Regions from separate parts of the Streptomyces sp. NPDC006385 genome, predicted to be linked through region 3. Evidence: riboswitches for the same ligand, from Rfam matches in the RefSeq annotation. Region 3 holds a riboswitch; each other region holds the start of a gene.
The links. A riboswitch is a leader RNA that binds a small molecule or an ion and turns the genes downstream of it on or off. The one in region 3 is predicted to bind cyclic di-AMP.
Positions count from the first base shown of each region.

Region 1: another riboswitch for cyclic di-AMP. It lies ahead of ABZ078_RS17135 (M23 family metallopeptidase); the one in region 3 lies ahead of ABZ078_RS18950 (NlpC/P60 family protein).
Region 2: another riboswitch for cyclic di-AMP. It lies ahead of ABZ078_RS26465 (LysM peptidoglycan-binding domain-containing M23 family metallopeptidase); the one in region 3 lies ahead of ABZ078_RS18950 (NlpC/P60 family protein).

Region 1 covers NZ_JBEXQG010000018.1:144,825-147,015, reverse strand. Annotated here, with positions in the region: gene ABZ078_RS17135 (M23 family metallopeptidase) at 189-1,211, opposite strand; cyclic di-AMP (ydaO/yuaA leader) riboswitch at 1,223-1,387, opposite strand; tRNA gene ABZ078_RS17130 (tRNA-Met) at 1,699-1,772, opposite strand; gene ABZ078_RS17125 (dihydrofolate reductase family protein) at 1,850-2,191, opposite strand, start outside.
Region 2 covers NZ_JBEXQG010000039.1:7,112-9,302, forward strand. Annotated here, with positions in the region: gene ABZ078_RS26460 (alpha-galactosidase) at 1-849, shown strand, start outside; cyclic di-AMP (ydaO/yuaA leader) riboswitch at 1,120-1,314, shown strand; gene ABZ078_RS26465 (LysM peptidoglycan-binding domain-containing M23 family metallopeptidase) at 1,319-2,191, shown strand, end outside.
Region 3 covers NZ_JBEXQG010000022.1:5,179-7,369, forward strand. Annotated here, with positions in the region: gene ABZ078_RS18945 (NAD-dependent epimerase/dehydratase family protein) at 1-371, shown strand, start outside; cyclic di-AMP (ydaO/yuaA leader) riboswitch at 514-688, shown strand; gene ABZ078_RS18950 (NlpC/P60 family protein) at 745-2,191, shown strand, end outside.

The DNA of each region.
Region 1 (2,191 bases), on a different contig from region 3:
CGTCAACTGCCGTGCGGCAGCGGCCCATTCCGCGGCGGCGACAAAGTTCCCGTGAACACTGCGCGCCCGTGCGCGCCCATCGGGTTGCCCGCACCAGGAAAAAGGAAAACCGGCAGCCCTGACGTCGGGGGGTCGTCGTCAGGGCCACCGGGGGATCTGCCGTGGAGGGCCTCAAGGGCCGCCAGATGTCAGGGCGTGAGACCCTTGCCGCGCAGCCATGCCAGCGGGTCGATGCCGCTCGCGCTGCCGCCGGTGTGCACTTCGAGGTGGAGGTGGGCGCCGGTCACGTTGCCGGTGGCGCCCACGCGGCCGATGACGTCGCCCGTGTTGACCTTCTGGCCGACGCTCACGCTGATCGACGACTGGTGCGCGTACCAGATCTCGGTGCCGTCGTCGAGGGTGAGGACCGTCTTGTAGCCGTACGACCCGTCCCAGCCGGCGAAGGTGATGGTGCCGGAGTGCACCGCCTTGATCAGGGTGCCGGTGGGCGCGGCGAAGTCGAGGCCGGTGTGGTAGCCGGAGGACCAGTAGGCGCCGGCCTGCCCGAAGGTCGAGGTGATGGTGTACGAGGAGGTCGGCAGCGTGTACTGCTTGGCCAGCTCAGCGAGGCGCTCGGCCTCGGCCTTCTTGCGGGCTTCCTCCTCGGCCTTGGCCTTCTCGGCGGCGGCCTTGGCCTTGGCCTCCTTCTCCGCCTTGGCGGCCGCGGCGGCGGCCTCCTTCTCGGCGGCGGCGACCGCTTCGGCGGCGGCCTTGCTCTCGATCTGCTCCTGCTGCTGCTCGACCTGGGCGATGATCCGGGCCCGCAGCGCCTCACCGGCGTCGCCGGTGCCCTGGGTGGTCTCCTCGGTCGTCGCGCCCATGGTGCTCAGCGCGGTGCCGGCGTCCTCGGCGGAGGAGTCGCCGTCGGATATGAGGGGCAGGTCCGGGATGGTGATGGCGACCGGCGGCTTGCCGCTCTGCGCGGTGGCCATGCCGCCCGCGCCGACGGCGGCTATGACGCCGACGCCGAGAACCGTGGAGCTGCGGGCGAGTCCCCCGCCGCGCTGCTTGGAGACGCGATGCCTGCCGCGTACGGGGCGAATGGTGTCCGCGGTGGGGTTCCACTCCTCGAACGGGCCCTCGTCGGTGCGGTCACGGTCGTAGCCGAAGGTGTCGGTGCTGCGCTGGCTCGGCACGAACGGGGCTTGCGTAGCAGGCCTGTTGGACGCCACGTGGGCGTACTCCTTTCCTTCCTTCTCGCCTACCGGGTTAGCTGACGGGTTCGGAGCAGGAAGGTCTCCTACGCGCGTATACCGACCGTGAGTCCACGGCGGCTTCAGCGCGATTCACCCCAGGGTGGTGGTTCCCCGGTTCCCGTACGCGGTACGGGATTCGGCGCGTGCGCACGGAGCCGCCTCTTGTGACGGCTGGGACGACCGCGCTGCGTTATCGAACGTTAATAGACGGGGGGTGCGGATTCCAAGCTGTTCCGCTTGATCGTTAACGTTTTTCGGGTGGACTTACGGGTCATGAGCGGCCCAAATCGGGCGAGTTGGCCAAGGCTCAGGAGTCGCACAATGATTGACAGTATGTCAGTTGTTATGCGGAGGGCGGTCGCCCGATCACGGTTGGTGACGGCGGTCAAGGGCGCCGTACGGCGATGAGGCCAGAAAAACACTCAGGGCCGGAACTTGATCAGTTCCGGCCCTGAGCCTTCAGTAGCGGGGACAGGATTTGAACCTGCGACCTCTGGGTTATGAGCCCAGCGAGCTACCGAGCTGCTCCACCCCGCGTCGATGAGTCCATAGTACGCCATCCGCGGGACCCGAAGCACACGCCTTTCCGCGCCCCCCTCCTGATGGGCGCCCCGTCACGGCAGCAGATGCCGGTTCGGCGCCTTGGCCCGCCCCTCGAACTCCGGCACGACCACGACGTCCACGCCCTCCCCCGCCAGCACCCCGCTCCCGTCGGCCCCCGCCACGAACGTGTCCGGCTCCCGCCAGGCCGTCACCACCCTGCGCACCCCCGCATCGAGGATCAACCGCGCACAGGGCAGGGGGCGCGACGCACGCCGCGTGCACGGCTCCAGGCTGCTGTACACCGTCGCGGCCGCCAGCCTCGGATCACCGGCGTCGATCTTCGCGAGCGCCGCCTCCTCCGCGTGCACCACGGGATCGCCGCCCTCCCGGGAGTGCCCCCGCGCCAGCTCGGT
Region 2 (2,191 bases), on a different contig from region 3:
TTCCGCAATCAGCTCGTGCTGAACCTCGCGCGCGAGGATGTCCAGGAGTACCTCTGGGAGCGGCTCGACGGGCTCCTCTCCAGCGCCCCGATCGACTATGTGAAGTGGGACTTCAACCGCTGCTTCACCGACGCCGGCTGGCCCGGGGAGTCGTACCCGCAGCGGCTGTGGGTCGACCATGTGCGCGCGCTGTACGGCCTGCTGGACCGGCTGCGGGCCGCCCATCCGGGCGTCGCCTTCGAGTCCTGCTCGGGCGGCGGCGGGCGGATCGACCTCGGCGTGCTGAGCCGTACGGACCAGGTGTGGACCTCGGACAACACCGACCCGCTGGACCGGCTGGACATCCAGCACGGCTTCAGTCAGATCCACCCGGCCCGCGCCATGGCCGCCTGGGTCACCGACAGCCCGAACGCCATGCTCAACCAGCGCGCCAGCTCCCTGCGCTTCCGGTTCGTGAGCGCCATGGCCGGAGTGCTCGGGGTCGGGGGCGACCTCGCGCGGTGGAGCGAGGAGGAACTCGCCGAGGCCCGGGAGTGGGTGGCGCTGTACAAGGAGATCCGGCCCGTGGTGCAGCGCGGTGACCTCTACCGGCTGCGGCCTCCGGCGGGCGGACTGAGCGCGGTGCAGTACGCGCTCGGGGATGAGGCGGTCGTCCTCGCCTGGCTCCAGGCCCAGCGTTACGGCGAGCCCGCCCCGGCGCTGCGGCTGCGCGCGCTCGACCCGACAGCGTCGTACGAATGCCTTGAAACGGGCGAAATTCACAGAGGTGCAGTATTGCTGCATCACGGACTGCGTACCGGGTTGTGCGGCGACCTCGATGCGACGGTTATCCGGCTGCGTCGCATCTAGGAGTTCTGTCCGAATTGGCGCCTTCATTCCAACTCGCTCTCGCCTGAAGGAAGGTGGAGCAGTGTCACGTGAGGAGCGTCATATTCGTGACCGTGTGTCGCCCGTCATGTCCACGTAATTCACGTGCTTCTCATGGGGCTTTGTGTTTGGCGGCGCCCCAATAATGCACGGAGGGTGACCGGTAATTCCCGCAAGGGATCAACAGGAACGCATTCGGACGGAACCTCTCGCTTGTTCCCATGCGTCTTCCTCGCTTACGTTCGCCACCAATCCGGACGGACGCCTAATCCTGCCGCCGCCCGGATCCCGCGCAAACTCACCCGTACGGCAGGAGCGGGGGACCCACAGGTACAACCGCCTGTTCCGGTCTCCGGAACAGGCTTGGGGTCAAGTCGCGTCCCCGACGCGGCCGGGCATCTCCAGCCCGCACCCGACAGCTCACCTCGCAGGCGCCGGAGAGGAATTCGCCATGCCCGCGAAGGGTAAGCACCGCCGCCCGAAGCCCCCCCGCTTCACCCGCTCCATCGCAGTCGCCGGAACCGGCGGCGCCGCTCTCGCCCTCCCGTTCATCGGTGCCACCGGGGCCCACGCCGCTCCCTCGCAGTCCGTTTCGGAAAAGGCCGTTCAGGTTCTTCCGGTTGCCGGTCAGAAGGCCGCCGAGAAGAAGGAGACGACGCAGAAGGCGGATGTGCGGACGTATTCCGTGAAGGCCGGCGACTACCTTTCGAAGATCGCCGACGAGCAGAACGTGAGCGGCGGCTGGAAGAAGCTCTACGCCGACAACCGGGAGACCGTCGGCGACGACCCGTCGCTGATCCACCCCGGTCTGAAGCTCACCATCGGCGGCAAGAAGGCCGCGACGAGCACCCCCAAGTCGTCCTCCCCTTCCTCGTCATCGTCATCGTCATCGTCCTCGGACTCGTCCGCGTCGAAGTCGTCGAAGTCCGCCGCGTCGAAGGCGACCACGGCCGCCGAGAGCGCCGGGACCACCGGCACCACCAACGGCTTCACGGCCCCCGTGGCCGGTGCCGCCGTCGGCACCGCCTACAAGGTGGCGGGCAGCATGTGGTCCAGCGGCTACCACACCGGCGTGGACTTCGTCGTCCCGACCGGTACCTCGCTGAAGGCCGTGGGCGCGGGCACGGTCGTCTCCGCCGGCTGGGCCGGTGCGTACGGCAACCAGGTCGTCATCCAGCTCGCCGACGGACACTACGCGCAGTACGCCCACCTGTCGTCCCTCTCGGTGTCGAGCGGCCAGTCCGTCACCGCGGGCCAGGAGGTCGGGCTGTCCGGCTCGACCGGCAACTCGACCGGTCCGCACCTGCACTTCGAGATCCGCACC
Region 3 (2,191 bases):
TCAGTTTCACCACGGCGGACGTGCGCGAGGTGGCCGAAGCGCACGTGGCGGCGGCGGAGAACCCGGACGCGAAAGGGCGTTACATCGTCGCCGATCGCACCATGACGTCCTTCCACGAGATGTCCCGCATCATCCGGACCCGGTACCCCCGCGACCTCCGCCTCCCGCGCACCGCGCTCCCGCACTGGCCGGTAAGGATCCTGGGCCCCGCCTTCGGACTGACCCAGGACTACATCCGCAAGCACCTCGGCATCCGGTTCCGGGTGGACAACAGCCGCAGCGTGACCGAACTGGGCATCACCTACCGTCCGATCGAGCAGACCCTGCTGGACCACTACGAGGCGTGGCGGAATCAACGCGGTGCGAAGTGAATTCGGTGGTCTCCGCGCCGCGAGCGTCGAAGGTCACAGAAACGTATCGGACATTTCACACGTCAATCTTCACGCGGGGCACACAAGTTCGTTAGGTTACGGCTCAGGCCGCACGACGATCTCTGGCGAACCCCGTCGGGACGTGCGCCCTCCGCCGAGTCCGGTGCGCCCGCAGGGGTCACGGGAGCCGGGGACCCAACCGAACTTGGGGTGAATCGGCCCAACTGCCCTTCGGGGCAAGGGCCGTAGGGCACACCTTCCGGAAACGACCGCCCGAACCCGTCAGCTAACCCGGTAGGCGGAGCACGGAAGGAGTACGTCGCCCATGGCGCCGGAACGCACGGCGCGTCCGGGGGCTCTCAGCCTGCCCGGCATGCGCAATTCCGCACTCGCGTCGGCGGCCCTCACCTCTGTGGCCCTGCTCGCCCAGACGGCCAACGCCGCCCCCTCCCTCGGGGACGAGACACCGAGCCGCGAGGAGGTCAGCCGAAAGGTCAGCTCCCTCTACGACCAGGCCGAGTCCGACACGGGCACCTTCAACGCCACCCGCGCGGCGTCGGCGGGATCACGAGGGCGTGCCGACCGGCCGACCGACGCCGGACGCGGGCCGGACGCGCCTGCCGGGAACGACGACACCAGGCGCGGCGACACCAGGCGCGGCGACTCCGCGCTCGACAGGGTCGCCCGGCAGTGGTTCGACGCCGCCCGCTCGAAGCTGGGTCCGACGGTTCCGGCGACGCTGCCGAGCGACAAGCCGGAGCGGCCCGGCGGGACACGGTCCGCGCGCCCCGCCGAGCGTGCGGTGGCGGACCTCACCGACCTCGGGCGGGCCTCGTCCGGCCGCCCCGCCCTGGAGCCGCCCGCCGCGCCGGCAGCCGAGCTGACGTCCGCTCCGGCCACCGGATCGGCTGCCGTCGCGGAACTGACGGCCGGCCCCATCGCCGCCCTGCCGGCCCCTCCGGAGACATCGCACACTCCGGCTGACCAGGCCACGCAGACCGCCCTTGCCCTGCCCGCCCCGGCCGCGCCGCCCGCCGAACCGGCGGCCGAGATGACGGCCGAGTCGCGGCAGCGGTCCGCGCTGAAGGCGACCAAGGAGCAGAACCAGCGCAAGATCGACCGGGCCCGCGCACTGCTGTCGGCGTACATCGAGCAGCAGAACACACCACCAACGGCGATCGCGCCCCAGCCGGCGACGCCGCCGGCCACGGACACCTGGAGCACCCCACCGGCCTTGCCGGCCGACACCGGGACCACGACACAAACCCCGGCCACCGCCACCTGGAGCACCACACCGGCCCCGACCACCGACACCTGGGGCACCACACCGGCCTTACCCGCCGACACCTGGGGCACTACACCCACCCCGGCCACCGACACGTGGAACCCCACACCAGCCCGGCCCGTCGCCGACACCGGGACCACGACACAAACCCCGGCCACCGACACCTGGAGCACCACACCGGCCCTACCCGCCGACTCCTGGGGCACCACACCCACCCCGGCCACCGACACGTGGAGCACCACACCCACCCCGGGCACCGACACCCGGAGCACCACACCGGCCCTACCCGCCGACACCTGGAGCACCACGCCCACCCCAGCCGCAGACACCCGGAGCACCACACAAACCCCGGCCGCCCCCGCCCCCTGGCCCGCCACCCCAGCCCCACCCCAGTCCGCGACCGGCACACAGTGGCAGGTCCTCCAGGACCTGCGGTCGGCCGACGGCCTCGCCGCGGCCCCCGCCGACACGACGGCGTGGTCCAGCACGGCGAGCCTGCCCCTCGGAGCCCCCGCCCCCGCTCCCACCCCCACCC